Regions from separate parts of the Ramlibacter henchirensis genome, predicted to be linked through region 1. Evidence: riboswitches for the same ligand, from Rfam matches in the RefSeq annotation. Region 1 holds a riboswitch; the other holds the start of a gene.
The links. Region 1 has a riboswitch for S-adenosylhomocysteine ahead of metH (methionine synthase). Riboswitches for the same ligand answer to the same signal wherever they lie in the genome.

Region 1 (9,988 bases):
TGCGGTCCTCGACGCGCGCGACGTCGCTCGGGTCGGACCAGGCCAGGTACGAGCCGGGGCGCTTGACCGGATCGAGGCGGCGGAAGGTGCCCGCGTCCACCAGCTGCTGGCACAGGCGGTCGTATTCCTCCTGGCTGCCGTCGCACCAGTGGACGGCGTCGGGCTTGCACAACGCGACCATGTCGGCCACCCAGGCGACCAGCCGGGCATTGCGCACATAGGGCGGCGTTTTGAGGGTCAAACCCTGCATCACGGGTGAGTTCATCGTCACAAAGCTCCTGAATAGAAAACCGGGTTTCCAAAAGGTGGAGCTCTGCAACGGGGGCCGAGCGCGCCTTTTTGAAACCGGGCTTGGCTCAGTCGGCGTGCGGGGCGTTCAGGGGCGGCAGGGGCACTGCAGCGCCCGTTGCGGCGCGGTCCGCGGGTCGGCTGGAATGGGGATTCTAGGGAGGGGCAACTGAACGTGGGTTCCGCAACTACCCGATTCCATGCAAAACAAACATGACTTTATGCGTGGGGTTGAAGCCCTGCAGCAGAAAGCAAACAGCCCGGCCGTTTCAACGGTCCGGGCTGTCGGGGGAAAGCTTTGTTCGCGCTTCGATCAGGCCATGTAGATGGCGATGAACGCCAGCAGGAACATCAGCACGCCGCCCACGACGGGCAGCACGATGGGCATCAGCGGGACGATGCTCTCGACGGTGTCGTGCGGTTCGTGGTGGTGCTCGCCGTGGCTGTGGCGGTGTTCGGTGCTGGCCATGGGGGTCTCGGTGATTCGATAGGTGGAACCCGCAATTCTAGCGGCCGGCGCCCAGCGCTACAGCAGCGCGTACGTGGTGCTGGCCCGGCAGACGCTCTTGCCGTCCTGTGCGCCACGGATGTCGATCTCGCCGAAGGCCAGGGCCTTGCCCGCGCGCACGATGCGGGCCTGCACCAGCCCGTCCTGACCCGAGAGCGGCCGCAGGAAGCTTGTGTTCATCTGCACCGTCGTGCAGGGGCGGAACTCGCCGAAATGGTTGACGAGCGCCAGCACCATCGCCGTGTCGGCCGCCGCCATCATGGCCTGGCCGCACAGCATGTTGCCGGCGCGCGCGAGCTGGTCGCTCTGGGGCAGCCGCAGCGTCACGCTGTCGGCATCGAAGCCCTCGGCCCGAAGGCCCAGCGCCTGCACCCAAGGCGCGAAGTAGTCGGGAAGGGTGGATTGAAGCTGGTCGAGCGTCATGGCGGGCAATGATAGGTGCGGCGCAACCCCGCCTACTGCCGCTCGGCTTCGAAGCCCGCCTTGCGCAACGAGCCGAGCACGGCTTCGATGTGCTGCGGCCCGCGCGTCTGGATCACCAGCTCGATCTCCACGTTCTGCGCCGCCAGCATCGTGAACGCGCGCTGGTGGTGCACCTCGTCGACGTTCGCGCCGGCCTCCGCGACCGTGGCCGTGATGCGCGCCAGCGAGCCCGGGACGTCACGCGCGCACACGCGGATGCGCGCCAGCCGCCCCGCGCGCGCCATGCCGCGCTCGATGATCGACGCGAGCAGCAGCGGATCGATGTTGCCGCCGCCCAGCACCAGGCCCACCGTGCGGCCGCGGAAGCGCTCGGGATGCTTGAGCATCGCCGCCAGCCCCGCCGCGCCGGCGCCCTCCACCAAAGTCTTCTCGATCTCCAGCAGCAGCACGATCGACTGCTCGATGTCGCCTTCGTCCACCAGCAGGATGTCGTCGACGCAGCGCTCGATGATCTCGCGCGGGATCTTCCCCGGCGTGCCGACCGCGATGCCCTCCGCGATCGTCGACACGCCCTGCGGCAGCTGCGCCTTCTTCAGCGCGTTGTACATGTTGGGGAAGCGCAGGGTCTGCACGCCCACGACCTCGATGCCCGCCTTGACCGACTTGGCCGCCAGCGACATGCCCGCGATCAGGCCTCCGCCGCCGACCGACACGACGATCGTGTCGAGCTGCGGCACGTCGTCCAGCATTTCCAGCGCCGCCGTGCCCTGGCCGGCGACGATGGCCTCGTCGTCGTAGGGATGAACGAAGGTCAGGCCCTGCTCCTGGGCGAGTTCCAGCGCGTGGCCGCGCGCCTCGTCCAGCGTGTCGCCGTGCAGGACGATCTCGGCGCCGAAGCCGCGCGTGCGCTCCACCTTCACGCCGGGCGTGAAGCGCGGCATGACGATGACGGCTCGCAGGCCCAGGCGCTGCGCGTGGTAGGCCACGCCCTGGGCATGGTTGCCCGCGCTCATCGCGATCACGCCACGGGCGCGCTCGTTGTCGCTCAGCTGGGTCAGCTTGTTGCAGGCCCCGCGCTCCTTGAACGAAGCGGTGAACTGCAGGTTCTCGAACTTGAGGAAGACGCGCGCGCCGGTCAGCTGCGAGAGGGTCTGCGAGGCAACGCAGGGCGTGCGCAGCACCTGGCCCTGCAGTCGGCGGGCGGCGGCCCGGATGTCGGCGAGTTCCAGCATGGCCCGCATTGTGGCGGGCGGGCTGGCGCGGCCGCAGGCGCCCAGATTCCTTCCCACGCGGGATGAAGCCGAGTTATCGTAGGCGCCGCGTGTCCTTTGCGAACTGGAGGCGCCATTCCCATGGTCAAGCGAACGGTCGATGTGCAGATGCTCCCATCGCCGGGGCTGAAGGACGCCCCCGTGCTCGACCTCATGTGCTCGCACTTCGTGCTGACGCTGGCGGCCAAGCAGGGCGGCAAGTTCAACGTGCGCCGCGACCTCAACGGGCTGCTGTCGCTCTCGGGCCGGCACCTGGTGTGGCCCGCGCCCGCACTGGCCCGCCTGCGCGAATTCCTCGGCCGCCGCTGCAAGGACAACGAGTTCTGGCGTGGCCACGAGCAGCTCTCCACCGCCGAGTTCCTGGATCGCCACGGTGTGTGGCGCGGCCCCTACGAGGAAGGCACGCTCTTCTTCTACCTGGACGAGTACGCCAAGGACCAGCCCAAGGACCTGCTGTCGGTGCTCACCGTCACCGGCGAATGGCTGACCCATGCGCTGAAGAAGCAGTCCACGCTGGTGGAAAAGAACATCGACGCGCTGTCGGGTCTCCTGCAGCTCAACAAGGCCGAGCGTGCGCTGCTCCTCTACGGAACGCTTGCGCGCTACCAGCGTGATCTGCGCAGCATCCTGGTCGAGTTCAAGGTCAACAACGCGCCCGAGGCCTATGCCGCGATCGCCGACATCGCGGGGGTGAACGCGGCCGACGTGGGCGAGGCGCTGCGCGTCGGTTCGCGGCTGGAGCGGATCGGCCTGGTCGAGAACCTCATCTCCGAGCACAACATCACTGACCTGGCCGACCTGATGAAGGTCAGCGAGAAGCTGCCGCCGGTGCTGATGCGCGAATACCGCGACCAGAACGAGCTGATGGCGGTGTTCACCCGGCCCAGCGCGAAGAGCACGCTCGGGCTGTCGGACTTCGCCTTCGTGGAGGAAGACGCGCAGGTCCTGTGCGCGCTGCTGCGCAATGCTGTCGATCGCAAGGAGCCGGGTGTCAACGTGCTGCTGTACGGGCCGCCCGGCACCGGCAAGACCGAACTCGCGAAAGTGGTGGCGCAGGCGGCGGGGCTCGAGCTGTTCGAAGTCGAGTACGCCGACCGCGACGGCAATTCGCTTTCCGGCCGCGACCGCTACCGCTCGCTTCAGATCGCGCAGGTGTTCCTCAAGGGCAGCGCGCAGGCGGCGCTGCTCTTCGACGAAGTGGAAGACGTGTTCCCGCCCATCAGCTCCGAGGCCGCGCAGCTGATCGCGCGCGCCGAGCAGGTGGCGGCTCCCGCCAACGGCAGCGTGAGCGGCAAGGCCTGGGTGAACCAGATCCTGGAATCCAACCCGGTGCCCACGCTGTGGGTCACCAACCGCATCGAGCAGATCGACCCGGCGTTCCGCCGCCGCTTCGCCTATCACCTGGAACTGAAGTCGCCGCCGCCGGGCGCGCGCGAAGGCCTGGTGCGAAAGACGCTGGACGGCGTTTCGGTGTCGGACGGCTTCGTCGCCAAGCTCACCGAACGCAAGGGACTGACGCCGGCGCAGATCCGCACCGCGGTGCGGTTCGCCGGCCTGGCGGGCGGAACGTCGACGTCGGTCGAACAGCTGATCGAACGCCAGCTGCGCAACGCGGACCAGGCCTTGGGCAACCGCACGCCCGGCGCGGCGCGCCCCAGCGTCACCACTTACGACCTGGCGATGCTGAACGTGGAGAGCCGTTTCGAGATCCCGCGCATCGTCGAAGCGCTCAAGGCGCGCGGACACGGCACGCTGTGTTTCTACGGCGCGCCGGGCACGGGCAAGACGGCGCTGGCCGAACACATCGCGCGCCGGCTGGACCGGCCCCTGCTGATCAAGCAGGCCAGCGACCTGATGAGCAAGTTCGTCGGCGAGACCGAGCAGAACATGGCGGCCATGTTCCGCGAAGCCGAGAGCGAGAAGGCGGTGCTGCTGCTGGACGAGGCCGACAGCTTCCTGCAGGACCGGCGCGGCGCGCAGCGCACCTACGAGGTGACGGAAGTGAACGAGATGCTGCAGGGCATGGAGCGCTTCGCCGGCATCTTCGTGTGCACCACCAATCTCATGGACCGTATCGACCAGGCGGCCCTGCGGCGCTTCACCTTCAAGATCCGCTTCAAGCCGCTGACGCCGGCGCAGCGCGAGACGATGTTCGTCAACGAGGCGCTGGGCGGGGAGTCAGGTGCGTTGACGGACGAGATCCGCGCGCGGCTCACGCGGCTGGACCAGCTGTGCCCCGGCGACTTCGCGGCGGTCAAGCGCCAGGTCGACATCCTGGCGGCCGGGGATTTCGGGCCGCTGGAGTTCCTCGAGCAGCTGGAAGCGGAGCACCGCATCAAGCCGGAGGTGCGCGAATCGCGCAACATCGGCTTCGTGCAGTGACTCAGGCCGACGCGAGCACCCGCAGCACTTCCTCGCCGTAGGCCTCGAGCTTGCGCGCGCCGATCCCGCTCACGCCTTCCAGCTGATCCACAGACGTCGGCCCCATCGCAGCGATCGCCGCCAGCGTCGCGTCGTGAAAGATCACGTACGCCGGCAGGTTGTGGGAGCGCGCCACCTCCGCGCGCCAGGCCTTGAGCGCGGCAAAGCGCGATTGCGCGGCATCGGTCAGCCCCGCCGCGACGGCGCTCGCGGTCCCGCTGCGCTCGCGCCGCTTGCGGCCGGCAGGCTGGGACAGCGACTCCCGCAGCAGCACCTGCCGCTCGCCCTTGAGCACCGCACGCGAGCCTTCGGTCAGCCGCAGCGTGTTGAACGACTCCGCGTCCACCGCCACCGAGCCGGTGGCGACCAGCTGGCGCAGCACGCTGCGCAACTGCGGCTCGCTGAACTGCGCGCCGAGCCCGAAGGTGGACAGCTTGTCGTGGCCGAACTGCTCGACCTTCTCCGTGCGCTTGCCGCGCAGGATGTCCATCACGTGCCCGGCGCCGAAGCTGATGCCGCTGGCCTGCTGCACGCGGTACACCGTCGACAGGAGCTTGCGCGCCGCGTCCGTGCCGTCCCACACCTGCGGCGGCGAGAGGCAGTTGTCGCAATTGCCGCAGGGTTGCGACGCTTCGCCGAAGTAGGCGAGCAGCCGCACGCGCCGGCAGTCGGTCGCCTCGGCGAGCGCCAGTAGCGCATCGAGCTTGCCGCGCATGACCTGCTTGAACTCTTCGCCGGCCGGGCTCTCGTCGATCATGCGGCGCTGGTTCACCACGTCCTGCAGGCCGTACAGCATCCAGGCCTGCGCGGGCAGGCCGTCGCGGCCGGCGCGGCCGGTTTCCTGGTAGTAGCCCTCGATGTTCTTGGGCATGTCCAGGTGCGCCACGAAGCGCACGTCGGGCTTATCGATGCCCATGCCGAAGGCGATGGTGGCCACCATCACGACGCCGTCGTCGCGCAGGAAGCGGTCCTGGTTGCGCTGGCGCACGTCGGCGTCCAGGCCGGCGTGGTAGGGCAGGGCGTCGACCCCGCGCTCGCAGAGCGTCTGCGCCGTCTCCTCCACCCGCTTGCGCGACTGGCAGTAGACGATGCCGGCGTCGCCCTCGTGCTCCTGCTCGATGAAGCGCAGCAGCTGCGCCGACGGGTCCTTCTTCTCCACCAGCCGGTAGCGGATGTTGGGCCGGTCGAAGCTGCTGACGAACTGGCGGGCCTCCTGCAGCTGCAGCCGCTCGACGATGTCGGCGCGGGTCGTCGCGTCGGCGGTGGCGGTGAGCGCGATGCGCGGCACGCCCGGATAGCGCTCGTGCAACACCGTGAGGGCCCGGTACTCGGGCCGGAAATCGTGGCCCCACTGGCTGACGCAATGCGCCTCGTCGATGGCGAACAGCGCCAGGCGCCCCTGCTGCCGCAACGTGTCCAGCTGCGAGAGGAAACGCGGCGTCGTCACGCGTTCCGGCGCGGCGTACAGCAGCGTGATCTCGCCGCGCATCAGGCGGCGCTCGACGTCTTGCGCCTCTTCGAACGACAGCGAGGAATTGAGGAACGCGGCCGGCACGCCCGCCTCGTGCAGGGCGCCGACCTGGTCGTGCATCAGCGCGATCAGCGGCGACACCACGATGGTGGCGCCCAGGCCGGCGCGCTCGCGAGCGATGGCGGGCACCTGGTAGCACAGCGACTTGCCGCCGCCGGTGGGCATCAGCACCAGCGCGTCGCCGCCCGCGATGACGTGTTCGACGATGTCGGCCTGCTGGCCGCGGAACCGCTCGTAGCCAAAGACCTGCTGGAGGATGGAGGGGGCGCTGGACACGATCCCCTGATTCTCCCTGCTGGCGGGGGGGCGGAGCACCCGTTTCCTACAATCTGCGGACATGAAGCCCATCGCCTACACCCGCGGCCAGGCCCTGCCGGCCCTGCTCGAGAAACGCATCCTGATCCTGGATGGCGCGATGGGCACCATGATCCAGCGCCTGAAGCTCACCGAAGCCGACTTCCGCGGCGAGCGCTTCCGCGAGCATCCCAAGGACCTGAAGAACAACGGCGAGCTGCTGGTGCTCACGCGGCCCGAAGTGATCCGCGACATCCACGAAGGCTTCCTCGCGGCCGGCGCCGACATCATCGAGACCAACACCTTCGGCGCCAACGCGCTGGCGCAGGACGACTACGAGCTGGCGCACATCTCCCATGAGCTGAACGTGGTGGCGGCCCGGATCGCGCGCGAAGCCGCCGACAAGTTCTCCACACCCGACCAGCCGCGCTTCGTGGCCGGCGCGCTCGGCCCCACGCCGCGCACCGCCAGCATCAGCCCCGACGTGAACGACCCCGGCGCCCGCAACGTCGACTTCGAGCAGCTTCGTGCGGCCTACTACGAACAGGTCGATGGCCTGGTGGAAGGCGGTGTCGACCTGCTGCTGGTGGAAACCATCTTCGACACGCTCAATGCCAAGGCGGCGCTGTTCGCGATCGACGAATTCTTCGAGAAGAGCGGCCAGCGCCTGCCGGTGATCATCAGCGGCACGGTGACCGATGCATCCGGCCGCATCCTCAGCGGCCAGACCGTCACCGCCTTCTGGTACAGCGTGCGCCATGCGCAGCCGCTGGCCGTCGGCCTGAACTGCGCGCTGGGCGCCGCGCTGATGCGGCCCTACATCCAGGAGCTGGCCAAGGCCGCGCCCGACACCTTCATCAGCTGCTATCCCAACGCGGGGCTGCCCAACCCGATGAGCGAGACCGGTTTCGATGAAACGCCCGACGTCACCTCGCGTCTGCTGCGCGACTTCGCGGCCGAGGGGCTGGTGAACATCGTGGGCGGCTGCTGCGGCACCACGCCCGAGCACATCGCCGCGATCGGGCAAGCCGTCGCGCCGCTGCCCACGCGCAGCCGCCGGCGCGAGTTCTTCTACAAGGAAGCGGCGTAGGGCAGCAGCCTTGCGCGTCCGGCGCGGCTACACCTGATGGCTCAGCCACCAGGTCGCCAGGCCGATGATCACGCAGCCGATCGCCACGGCATAGAGGATCCAGCCTGGGAACGAGCCCGGGTCGTCGCGCACGCGGCCGGACACCACCTTGCCGGTCACCGCGGCCACGACGGCCAGGATGAAGGGCCAGACGTAGGTTGGCAGGTCGAAGATTCCCATGCGCCGCAGTGTCCGCGCCGCGCGCGAGCGGTGCTGTCAGGCGTTTTCGCGCGGCGCTGTAGGTTCGCCAAGCTCAGGTGCCGGTGACTCGCGATGCTGCGTCGCACCCTGCCGCTAAAATGACGCCTCTCTCAAGGAGCGTTGCAGCGCCGGCCCGTCCGGCGTCAGGCTTGAGATTCCCAACGACGCTCACCTCGACGCGGCCCGGCCGCAGATCAGACGAAGGTGAGCACGATGCCCGAAACCCCCCACGTCCCCCCGCTCAAGCTATCCGGACTCGAACCGGTCGCCATCGGCCCCGGCAGCCTGTTCGTCAACGTCGGCGAGCGAACCAACGTCACGGGCTCCAAGGCCTTCGCCCGGATGATCCTGGCCGGCCGGTTCGAGGAGGCGCTGGCCGTGGCGCGCCAGCAGGTCGAGAACGGCGCGCAGGTCATCGACGTGAACATGGACGAGGCCATGCTGGACAGCAAGGCCGCGATGGTGCGGTTCCTGAACCTGATCGCCAGTGAGCCGGACATCGCGCGCGTGCCGGTGATGGTGGACAGCTCCAAGTGGGAGGTGATCGAAGCCGGCCTGCGCTGCCTGCAGGGCAAGGGCATCGTCAACTCCATCTCGCTCAAGGAAGGCGAGGCCGAGTTCAAGCGGCAGGCCACGTTGGTGCGGCGCTACGGCGCGGCCGCGGTGGTGATGGCCTTCGACGAGAAGGGCCAGGCCGACAGCTTCGAGCGCAAGACCGAGATCTGCCGGCGCGCCTACCGCATTCTGGTGGACGAAGTCGGGTTCCCGCCCGAGGACATCATCTTCGACCCCAACATCTTCGCCATCGCGACGGGCATCGAGGAGCACAACAACTACGCGGTCGACTTCATCGAGGCCATCCGCTGGATCAAGCAGAACCTGCCCGGCGCCAAGGTCTCGGGCGGTGTGTCGAATGTGAGTTTCTCGTTCCGCGGCAACGACCCGGTGCGCGAGGCCATCCACACCGTGTTCCTCTACCACGCGATCCGCGCCGGTATGGACATGGGCATCGTCAACGCCGGCATGGTGGGCGTGTACGACGAAGTGGAACCCACGCTGCGCGAGCGGGTGGAGGACGTGGTGCTGAACCGCCGGCCCGATGCCGGCGAGCGCCTGGTGGAGATCGCCGAGCAGGCCAAGGGCGCGGCGCGCGACGAGGGCAAGCGCAACGAGTGGCGCCAGCAGCCGGTGGAGCAGCGCCTGGCGCACGCGCTGGTGCACGGCATCACCGACCACATCGTCCCTGACACCGAGGAGATGTACCAGCAGGTCCTGGCCAAGGGCGGCCGCCCGCTGCACGTGATCGAGGGGCCGCTGATGGACGGCATGAACATCGTGGGCGACCTGTTCGGCGCCGGCAAGATGTTCCTGCCGCAGGTGGTGAAGTCGGCGCGCGTGATGAAGCAGGCCGTGGCCCACCTCATTCCCTACATCGAGGAAGAAAAGAAGCAGCAGGAGGCGGCCGGCCAGGACGTGCGGGCCAAGGGCAAGATCGTCATCGCCACCGTCAAGGGCGACGTGCACGACATCGGCAAGAACATCGTGACGGTCGTGCTCCAGTGCAACAACTTCGAGGTCGTGAACATGGGCGTGATGGTCCCGTGCCACGAGATCCTGGCCAAGGCCAAGGTCGAGGGCGCGGACATCGTCGGCCTGTCGGGCCTGATCACGCCGTCGCTGGAGGAGATGCAGTACGTCGCCAGCGAGATGCAGAAGGACGAGCACTTCCGCATGCGCAAGATCCCGCTGCTGATCGGCGGCGCCACCACCAGCCGCGTGCACACGGCGGTGAAGATCGCCCCGCACTACGAGGGGCCGGTGGTCTACGTGCCGGACGCCTCGCGCAGCGTGGGCGTGGCGCAGAGCCTCCTGTCCGAGCAGGCGGCCCGGTTCATCGCGGACGTCGAGGCCGACTACGAGAA
Region 2 (9,988 bases), 600 kb from region 1:
GGCACGCCCGTGGTGGCTTATCCGAGCGGCGCGCTGCCCGACATCGTCGAGCACGGCGTCACCGGATGGCTGGTGCGCAGCGCACAGGAGATGGCCGACGCGATCGCGGCGTGCGAAGAGCTGGACCCGCAAGCCTGCCGTGCGGCCGCGCGCGAGCGCTTCTCGCTGCAGCGCATGGTGGAGGGCTACTTCAGTGCTTACCGGCAGCTTGCCCGGGGCGTCCAGCTGGCGCGCTGAGGCTGCCGCGACGCCGGTCTGCTGCGAGGCCGTCACCAGCCTGGCGGCGCTGGAGCGGCTGACGCCCGAGTGGGAAGCCCTGTGGCGTCGCGCGCGGGCCTCGCCCTGCCAATCGCCCGCGTGGCTGTTGCCGTGGTGGAAGCATGTGGGACGCGGCGTGCTGGCGAGCGTCGCGCTGCGGTCCGCGGAGAACGGCGAGCTGGTCGGCTTCGCGCCGCTGTACGTCTACACCGATGCGCAGTCGAAGAAGCGGCATCTGTTCCCGCTGGGCATTGCGACGACGGACCGGCTCGACATGCTCGTGGCGCCCGGCTGGGAGCCTGGCGTCGGGCGCGCACTCGTGGACCACCTCGTGGACCGCGGCGACGAGTGGGACCTGCTGGAAGCGCCCCAGCTTCCGGGCGGCTCCGCACTGGGTGCGCTGGCCTGGCCTGCGCGCTGGCGCCGCGAGTTGCGCGCCGCCGATCCGAACCCGGTGCTGCCATTGCCGGCGGCTGTGCCGGGACCGATGGCGCGCAATCTCGCGTACTGCCGGCGACGCGTCCAGCGCGAAGGCAGCGTCGCCTACGAGTCTGCCGATGCGCAATCGCTGCCCGACCTGCTCGACGCACTCGACCGCCTGCACGCGCGACGCTGGGCCGGGCGCGACGAGCCCGGCGTGCTGCGCGGGGAGGGCGTGCTCGAGTGGCACCGCGAGGCGGCGCCGCTGTTGCTCGAGCGTGGTCTGCTACGGCTCATTGCATTGCGTATCGACGGCCGCGTGCTGGCCGTTCTTTATGGCCTTGCCGATCCGCCCTGGGTCGCGCGCCGCCGCTGGTCGTACTACATCGGCGGCTTCGATCCGGACGCGGCGTCGCTCAGCCCGGGCACGCTGCTGGTCGGGCACGCGATCGGGCAGGCCCAGGCCGAAGGCGCGGCGCTGTTCGATTTCCTGCGCGGGACCGAGCCGTACAAGCAGCGCTGGGGCGCCGAGCCCGAAACGATGTGGACGCTGCGTGTCGGGCGGGAGTCAGTGTGAGCTGGAGGCGAACGCGGCGTCGGGTTTGACTCGGCGCAGCAGCGCCATCATCTCGCGCTCGATCCGCTGCAGGGCCTCGGGCGTGTGGCCTTCGAAGCGCACCGTGAGCACCGGCGTGGTGTTCGACGCGCGCACCAGGCCGAAGCCGTCCGGCCAGTCCAGCCGCAGTCCGTCGATCGTGCAGACCTGCGCACCGTGGGGAGCGTTGTGGCCCGCGAGCGCCGCCAGTTCGGCGGCGACACGGTGCGCCTCGCCTTCGGCGCAGGGCACGTGCAGCTCCGGCGTCGAGCAGCTCGTGGGCAGCGCCTCCAGCACGGCGCCCAGATCGTCGTGGCGCGAGAGGATCTCCAGCACGCGCGCCGCGGCGTACGTGCCGTCGTCGAAGCCGTACCAGCGCTCGTTGAAGAACAGGTGCCCGCTCATCTCGCCCGCGAGCGGCGCGCCCAGTTCGAGCATGCGGTCCTTCAGCAGCACGTAGCCGCTGCGGTCCATCACCGGCCGGCCGCCCGCGGCGGCGATGGCCTCGGGCAGCCGCTGCGTCGACTTGACGTCGAACACGATGGGCGCGCCCGGGTGCCTCGACAGCACGTCTTGCGCCAACAACATCAGCTGACGGTCGGGCCAGATGATCTGGCCGCTTCGCGTCACGACCCCGAGGCGATCGCCGTCGCCGTCGAGCGCCAGGCCGAGGTCGGCGCCGGTCTGCTGCACCGTCGCGATCAGGTCGCGCAGGTTCTCGGGCTTCGCCGGGTCGGGGTGGTGGTTCGGAAACGTGCCGTCCACTTCGGTGAACAGCTCCACGACATCGCAGCCGATCGCGCGCAGCACCTGCGGCGTGAATGCGCCGGCCACGCCGTTGCCGCAATCGATCACGACCTTCAGCGGGCGGGCCAGCCGCACATCGCCCGCGATGCGGTCGATGTATGCGCCCGCGATGTCGGCCTGCCGCGGCTGGCCGGCCGCCGATGCCGGCTTCCAGTCCTCGCGCTCGATCACCTGCCTCAGCTGCTGCAGCGCCGGGCCATGCAGCGTGCGGCCCGCCAGCAGCAGCTTGAAGCCGTTGTCGTCGCGCGGGTTGTGGCTGGCCGTGACCTGGATGCCGCTGCGCGCCAGCGTGGTGGCGGCGAAATACAGCATCGGCGTGGTGGCCAGGCCGATATCGACCACGTCGAGTCCGCCCTCTGCGAGCCCGCGCATCAGGGCGCTCGCGAGCGCCGGGCTGCTCACCCGCCCATCGCGCCCGACCACGACCGTGCGCTCTCCCTGCGCAAGTGCCTCGCCCGCAAACGCGCGGCCGATGGCGTACGCCAGCGGTTCGTTCAACGTGGCCGGCACCGTGCCGCGGATGTCATAAGCCTTGAAGACGCTGGCGGTGACTTTCATGCGCGGTTTGAGCTGGGGGGCTATGCGGCCCGGAACACCTGCGCCAGCTCGAACGGCGATGTCACCTCGAGCTGGTCGTAGCGGCAGTCCTGCGGCGGCTTGTCGGGCCGCCAGCGCAGGAAGGTGGTCGCGTGCCGGAAGCGCTCACCCTGAAGATGGTCGTACTTGACCTCACAGACCCGCTCGGGGCGCAGCGGCTCCCAGCTCAGGTCCTTGCCACCGCTCCAGCGAGACTTGGCGCCGGGCATCCGGTCGACGTCCCCCACGCTGGCCTGTGCCCAGTCGCGCCACGGATGGTCGGCCATTGCGTTCTCGCGCAGCGGCGCGAGTTCTTCGAGCAGCTGGCGCCGCATCGCCATCGTGAACGACGACGTCACGCCCACGTGCTGCAGCACGCCGGATTCGTTGTAGAGGCCCAGCAGCAGCGAGCCGACCGCATCCTGCGTGTCCTTGTACCAGCGAAAGCCCGCCACCACGCAATCGGCCGTTCGCGCATGCTTGATCTTGAACATCGCGCGCTTGCCGGGCTGGTAAGTCGCATTCGCGGGCTTGGCGACCACACCGTCCAGGCCCGCGCCTTCGAAGCGCTGCAGCCAGTCCTGCGCCTGCGCGCGGTCGGTGGTGACCGGCGTGAGGTATAGCGGCGGCCTGGCCTGGCCGAGCAGGCGCTCCAGCCGCACGCGACGCTCCTGCTGCGGCAGCTCCGTGATCGGCTTGCCGCCGGCGGCCAGCAGGTCGAAGGCGACGAAGCCGGCCGGCGTCTCCTTCGCGAGCCTGGAGATGCGCGAGGCGGCCGGGTGGATCCGCTGCTGCAGCGCGTCGAAGTCGAGGCCGCGCGGACCGACGACCACGATCTCGCCGTCGAGGATGCAGCCCTTGGGCAGCTGCTCGGCGAGCACTTTCTCCAGCTCGGGGAAGTAGCGGTTGAGGGGCTTGAGGTCGCGGCTCTGGATCACCACGCCGTCCGCGTCGCGGAACACCAGGGCGCGGAAACCGTCCCACTTGGGTTCGAAGAGGAAACCGTCGCCGGTGGGCAGCTCATCGGCGATCTTCGCCAGCATGGGTTCGATCGGGGCGGAGAACGGCTGCGCGGCGGGCATGGGGCTTTGTACCGCAGGGAGGCCCGGCCGTGGGGCGGCTCGTATAATCACGCCCATCCGAGGAGCGTTGCAGCACCCGTCGCGGTGTGAGGCTCGGAACCTACAGCAACGACGCTCACCCACTGTCCTGTGAGGTGAGTTCCCCCAGGCAGTGGTTGACCCGAAACACAGCTTTTGGAGCATCCATGAACGCCGTTCTCAAGCCCAACCGCGCACAAGACTGCGCCATCGCCGACCTCTCGCTGGCCGACTGGGGCCGCAAGGAAATCCGCATCGCCGAGACCGAGATGCCGGGCCTGATGGCCATCCGCCAGGAATTCGCGAAGAGCCAGCCGCTCAAGGGTGCGCGCATCACCGGCTCGCTGCACATGACGATCCAGACCGCGGTGCTGATCGAGACGCTGCAGGCGCTTGGCGCGCAGGTGCGCTGGGCCTCGTGCAACATCTTCTCCACCCAGGACCATGCCGCCGCGGCCATCGCCGCCGCCGGCACGCCGGTGTTCGCCGTCAAGGGCGAGTCGCTGGAGGACTACTGGGACTACACGCATCGCATCTTCGAATTCGGCGCCAAGGGCGGCGAGCACGAAGGGCCGAACATGATCCTGGACGACGGCGGCGACGCCACGCTGCTGATGCACCTGGGCCAGCGCTGCGAGCAGGACCTGTCGCTGATCGACACCCATTCCAGCGAGGAGGAGCGCATCCTCTACGCCGCCATCCGCAAGAAGCTCAAGGAAGACCCGACCTGGTATTCGCGCAAGGCGAAGGAGATCATCGGCGTGACGGAAGAAACCACGACCGGCGTGCACCGCCTGCAGGACATGGCCAACAAGGGCCTGCTGAAGTTCCGCGCGATCAACGTCAACGACTCGGTCACCAAGAGCAAGTTCGACAACCTGTACGGCTGCCGCGAATCGCTGGTGGACGGCATCAAGCGCGCCACCGACGTGATGGTGGCCGGCAAGGTCGCCCTCGTGTGCGGCTACGGCGACGTGGGCAAGGGCAGCGCCCAGGCGCTGCGTGCGCTGTCGGCCCAGGTGTGGGTGACCGAGATCGACCCGATCAACGCGCTGCAGGCCGCGATGGAAGGCTACCGCGTGGTGACGATGGACTACGCCGCCGACAAGGCCGACATCTTCGTCACCGCGACGGGCAACCGCGACGTCATCACCTACGCCCACATGGCGAAGATGAAGGACCAGGCCATCGTCTGCAACATCGGCCACTTCGACAACGAGATCGACGTCGCGACGATCGAGAAGAAGTGCAAGTGGGAAGAGATCAAGCCGCAGGTCGACCACGTGATCTTCGAGGACGGCAAGCGCATCATCCTGCTGGCCAAGGGCCGCCTGGTGAACCTGGGCTGCGCGACCGGCCACCCGAGCTACGTGATGTCCTCCTCCTTTGCCAACCAGACGCTGGCGCAGATCGAGCTGTTCACCAAACCGCAGGCCTATGAAGTGGGCAAGGTGTACGTGCTGCCCAAGCACCTCGACGAGAAGGTCGCGCGGCTGCAGCTGTCGAAGCTCGGCGCCCAGCTGACCGAGCTGACGGAGGCGCAGGCGGCGTATATCGGGGTGAACAAGGCCGGTCCGTACAAGGCGGACACGTACCGGTATTGATGCATCTTCTCCCTCCCCCTCGGGGGGAGGGTTGGGGTGGGGGCGCTCCGGTGCTCGCTCATGCACCGAGTTTGTACAGCCGCCGTGCGTGCCCCCACCCCGGCCCTCCCCCGGGAGGGGAGGGAGGAATACATTCAATGCGAGCCGACCAGCTCCTCGTCGAACGCGGCCTCGCCGCCACGCGCTCGCAGGCGCAGCGCCTGATCTCGTCCGGCCTGCGCTGGCGCGACGCGCGGGGCTGGCATGCGGTGGCCAAGAACGGTGACGAGGTGCCGGCCACAGCCGAGCTCGAGTTGCTCGACGACGCGGAGGCGCGCTATGTCTCTCGCGGCGGGCTCAAGCTCGAAGGCGCGTTGCTATCGGCGGGCATCGATTCCGGCGGACTGCGCTGCCTCGATGTGGGCCAGTCCACCGGCGGTTTCACCGACTGCCTGTTGCAGCGCGGCGCGGCGAAGGTGGTCGGGGTCGACGTCGGCCACGGTCAGTTGCACGAAAGGCTGCGGACCGATCCGCGCGTCGTCTGCCTGGAGAAGGTGAACGCGCGAGAGCTCGATGCGGCGATGCTGCGGCAGGCCGGTGTCGAGGCGGGCTTCGACCTCGTCGTCGGCGACCTGTCGTTCATCTCGTTGACGCTGGTGCTGCCCGTGCTCGCGCCGCTGCTCGCGGCCGGCGGGCGGCTGCTGATGCTGGTCAAGCCGCAGTTCGAGCTGCAGCCCGGCCAGCTGGGCAAGGGCGGCATCGTGCGCGATGCTTCGCTCTATCCGCAGGTGGAGCGGCGCATCCGCGATGCGTGCGCCGCCTGCGGCCTGGAGGTGCTGGGCTGGGTCGACAGCCCGATCGCGGGCGGCGACGGCAACCGCGAATTCTTCGTCCATGCAAGGAGGGGTGCATGAAAAACAAGCTACCGATCAGCCTGGAGTTCTTTCCGCCCAAGACCGAGGAGGGCGCGGTGAAGCTGCGCGCGGCGCGGCAGAAGCTGTATGCGCTGCAGCCCGAGTTCTGCTCGGTCACGTTCGGCGCGGGCGGCTCGACGCAGGAAGGCACGCTGCAGGCGGTCAAGGAGATCATGGCCGAGGGCTGCCCGGCCGCGCCGCACCTGTCGTGCATCGGCCAGACGCGCGAGAGCATCCGCGAGCGGCTGGTCGCGTATGCCGCGGCGGGCGTCCAGCGCATCGTCGCGCTGCGGGGCGACCTGCCCAGCGGCTATGGCCTCGGCGGCGAGTTCCGCTACGCCAGCGAGCTGGTGGCCTTCATCCGCAGCGAGACGGGGCGGCAGTTCCAGCTCGAAGTCGCGGCTTATCCCGAGGTGCATCCTCAGTCGAAGTCGCCTGATGCCGACATCGCCGCCTTCATCGCCAAGGTGGAAGCGGGCGCGGATGCGGGCATCACGCAGTACTTCTTCAATGCGGATGCGTACCTGCGCTATGTCGAAGAGCTGCGCAAGCGGGGCGTGTCGGTGCCGGTGGTGCCGGGGATCATGCCGATCACCAGCAGCAGCCAGCTGCTGCGGTTCTCGGACGCGTGCGGGGCGGAGATCCCGCGCTGGATCCGGCTGCGCCTGCAAGGCTTCGGCGACGACAGCGAGTCGATCAAGGCGTTCGGGCTGGACGTGGTCACCGCCTTGTGCGAACGGCTGCAGGCCGAGGGTGCGCCGGGCATCCACTTCTACACGATGAACCAGGCCGCGGCCACGCTGGAGATCTGCCGGCGATTGGGTCGATGAGGAGCGGTTTGCTGCGGTTGCCGGCGGCGCTCGTGCTGGCGGCAGCTTTGTCGGGCTGCGCGATTCCGCTGCCGCACACGGTGGACGAAGAGACGCAGGAGGCGGTGCAGGAGGCTGTTCCGGAATCAGTCTCTCCGTCCGTCGGCGCCGAGCTGCAGCGCGGCATCGCGTCCTGGTATGGCCTCCCCTTTCACGGGCGGCGCACGGCGAGCGGCGAGCGCTTCGACATGACCGCGATGACCGCCGCCCATCCCACGCTGCCGTTCGGAACGCACGTGAAGGTGCGCAGCCTGGAGAACGGGCGCGAGGTCACGGTGCGCATCAACGATCGGGGACCGTTCACGAAAGGCCGCATCATCGACTTGAGCCATGCGGCCGCGAGGGCGATCGGCCTGCTCAGCCGCGGGACCAAGGCGGTGTCGCTGTCGGTGGTCGAGCCGCGCGACGCTATCCGCTGACGGGACCGCCGCTTCAGGCGCCGGATTCCAGCACCTGCCCCTTGCCGCGTCCGCGGCCGAGCGCTTGCAGCAATTGCGGCAGCGCCGCCTGCAGGGCCGGCTTGAGCGTGTGGGGCGGGTTCAGCACGAACAGGCCGCTGGCCAGCAGGCCCGGCCGGTGCGGCTCGCCGGCTACATGCGGCTCGTCTTCCTGGCCGATCGCCAGGCTCGCGTGCAGCCAGGGCTTGCGCGCCTGCTGGGCCACGGTCTTGAGGCGCCGCGGCAGCTCGTGGGCTTCGGGCCGCGGGATCACGGGGTACCAGATCGCGTAGGTGCCGGTGGCGAATCGCTGCAGGCTGTCCTTCAGCGAGGCGACGACCTTGCCGTAGTCGCTCTTGATCTCGTAGCTCGGGTCCATGAGGACCAGCGCGCGGCGCGACGGCGGCGGCAGCAGCGCCTTGAGCGCCTCGAAGCCGTCGGCGCGGTCCATCGTGACCTGCCGGCCCGCGCCCAGTTGCGCCACGTGGCCGGCCAAGGCCTTGCTGTCGCTCGGATGCAGCTCGAAAAGCTTGAGCTTGTCGCGCGTTTGCTCGCGCAGCAGGCGCTGTGCGAGGAAGGGTGAGCCGGGGTAGATGCGCAGCTGGCCTTCGCGGTTGAAGCCGCGCACGAGCTCTAGGTAGTCGGCGATCGCCGGGGCCAGCGGCTGGCCGTCGATCGTGTTCTGCGTGCCGGCCACTTCGGCCAGGCGCAGCACGCCGTGGGCGGCCTCGCCCGAGGTGCCCGCGTAGTCGCTGTCCAGGCGGTACAGACCGGCGCCTGCGTGGGTGTCGATCACCCAGAGCGCCGTCTCCTTCACCGTGAGGTGCCGCAGGATGGACACGAGCGCCACATGCTTGAAGACGTCGGCGTGGTTGCCGGCGTGGAAGCCGTGGCGGTAACTGAACATCCCGTTATCGTACCCGCCGCCCCTGCCCGGCCTTGTGGTAAGTCCTTGATTTATCGTAGAATCACAGGCTTTCCGCAGCGCCAAGCGGCCCCGCGGCGGAAATCGGAAGTCGCACACGGCCTGACCGCGTGCGACGGGCGCCGAAATCGCCCTTCCGGTACTCCCACCTAAGAGGTTCCCGGCAGAGGAACACCGACCGTGGAAAAGGGCCCTTCAAGCCACTTTCTCGAAAGCCTTCAAATGAAAACGTTCAGCGCCAAACCCGCTGACGTGAAGCACGAGTGGTTTGTGATTGACGCCACCGACAAGGTGCTCGGTCGGGTTGCCAGCGAAGCAGCCCTCCGTTTGCGCGGCAAGCACAAGGCCATCTACACGCCTCACGTCGACACGGGCGACTACATCGTCGTCATCAACGCCAGCAAGCTGCGCGTCACCGGTTCCAAGGAACTGGACAAGATGTACTACCGCCACTCGGGCTTCCCGGGCGGCATCTACGCCACCAACTTCCGCGACATGCAGGCCAGGCATCCCGGCCGCGCGCTCGAGAAGGCCGTCAAGGGCATGCTGCCCAAGGGGCCCCTGGGCTACGCCATGATCAAGAAGCTGAAGGTGTACGGCGGGGCGGAGCATCCGCACACCGCCCAGCAACCGCAGCCGCTGGAAATCTGAGGAGGCCAGGAATGATTGGTGAATGGAACAACGGCACCGGCCGCCGCAAGAGCAGCGTGGCCCGTGTCTTCCTGAAAAAGGGCAGCGGCAAGATCACGGTCAACGGCAAGGACATCGAACAGTTCTTCGGCCGCCAGACGTCGATCATGATCGCGCGCCAGCCCCTGTTGCTGACCAACCACGCCGAGACGTTCGACATCATGGTCAACGTGCACGGCGGCGGTGAGTCCGGCCAGGCCGGGGCGGTGCGCCACGGCATCACGCGCGCGCTGATCGACTATGACGCGGCCCTCAAGCCGCAGCTGTCGGCCGCCGGCTTCGTCACTCGCGACGCGCGCGAGGTCGAGCGCAAGAAGGTCGGCCTGCACTCCGCGCGCCGCCGCAAGCAGTTCAGCAAGCGCTAAGCTTTCCTCCCGTTACAAAGCCGCACAAGGTTCCTTGTTGCGGCTTTGTCGCTTTTCAGGGCATGCTCGGCCCCTAGCTCATGCGTTGGAAGTTGCTACGCCGCCGGTTGACGATCAGCGCCCCCGAGGTCGCGGTCCGAAGCGCCACGCCCTGGCCCCTGCGATGGGCCGGTGCCGCCCTCGGCCTGGGATTCTGCGCCGCCATCTCCCTCTGGGCCTTCGAGAAGGGCAAGGACCTTGCCGGACTCGACAACGGCGGCATCCATGAAGAGCTGGTCGCGCTGCGTGACGAGGTCGGCCGCCTCAAGCAGGAGCGCGACAAGGCGCAATCCGCGGTCAACACATCCGGCAGCCTGATCACCGCCGAGCGCGCCGCGCAGGAGCGGCTGGCCGTTCAGATCCGCACGCTCGAGGCCGAGAACCGCGCGTTGCGCGACCAGCTCGGCTTT

Region 2: another riboswitch for S-adenosylhomocysteine. It lies ahead of ahcY (adenosylhomocysteinase); the one in region 1 lies ahead of metH (methionine synthase).

What each region holds. Positions count from the first base shown of each region.
Region 1 covers NZ_SMLM01000001.1:1,782,110-1,792,097, reverse strand. Annotated here, with positions in the region: gene EZ313_RS08875 (phosphoenolpyruvate carboxykinase (GTP)) at 1-265, opposite strand, end outside; gene EZ313_RS23270 (hypothetical protein) at 602-757, opposite strand; gene EZ313_RS08870 (PaaI family thioesterase) at 815-1,219, opposite strand; gene EZ313_RS08865 (threonine ammonia-lyase) at 1,252-2,451, opposite strand; gene EZ313_RS08860 (ATP-binding protein) at 2,572-4,872, shown strand; gene recQ (DNA helicase RecQ) at 4,874-6,790, opposite strand; gene EZ313_RS08850 (homocysteine S-methyltransferase family protein) at 6,780-7,826, shown strand; gene EZ313_RS08845 (hypothetical protein) at 7,854-8,045, opposite strand; S-adenosyl-L-homocysteine riboswitch at 8,174-8,243, shown strand; gene metH (methionine synthase) at 8,280-9,988, shown strand, end outside.
Region 2 covers NZ_SMLM01000001.1:2,377,217-2,387,204, forward strand. Annotated here, with positions in the region: gene EZ313_RS11710 (glycosyltransferase) at 1-237, shown strand, start outside; gene EZ313_RS11715 (GNAT family N-acetyltransferase) at 194-1,255, shown strand; gene EZ313_RS11720 (phosphomannomutase/phosphoglucomutase) at 1,247-2,638, opposite strand; gene EZ313_RS11725 (ATP-dependent DNA ligase) at 2,659-3,738, opposite strand; S-adenosyl-L-homocysteine riboswitch at 3,792-3,862, shown strand; gene ahcY (adenosylhomocysteinase) at 3,924-5,360, shown strand; gene EZ313_RS11735 (TlyA family RNA methyltransferase) at 5,498-6,253, shown strand; gene metF (methylenetetrahydrofolate reductase [NAD(P)H]) at 6,250-7,083, shown strand; gene EZ313_RS11745 (septal ring lytic transglycosylase RlpA family protein) at 7,080-7,541, shown strand; gene EZ313_RS11750 (23S rRNA (adenine(2030)-N(6))-methyltransferase RlmJ) at 7,555-8,466, opposite strand; gene rplM (50S ribosomal protein L13) at 8,707-9,135, shown strand; gene rpsI (30S ribosomal protein S9) at 9,147-9,539, shown strand; gene EZ313_RS11765 (DUF6776 family protein) at 9,620-9,988, shown strand, end outside.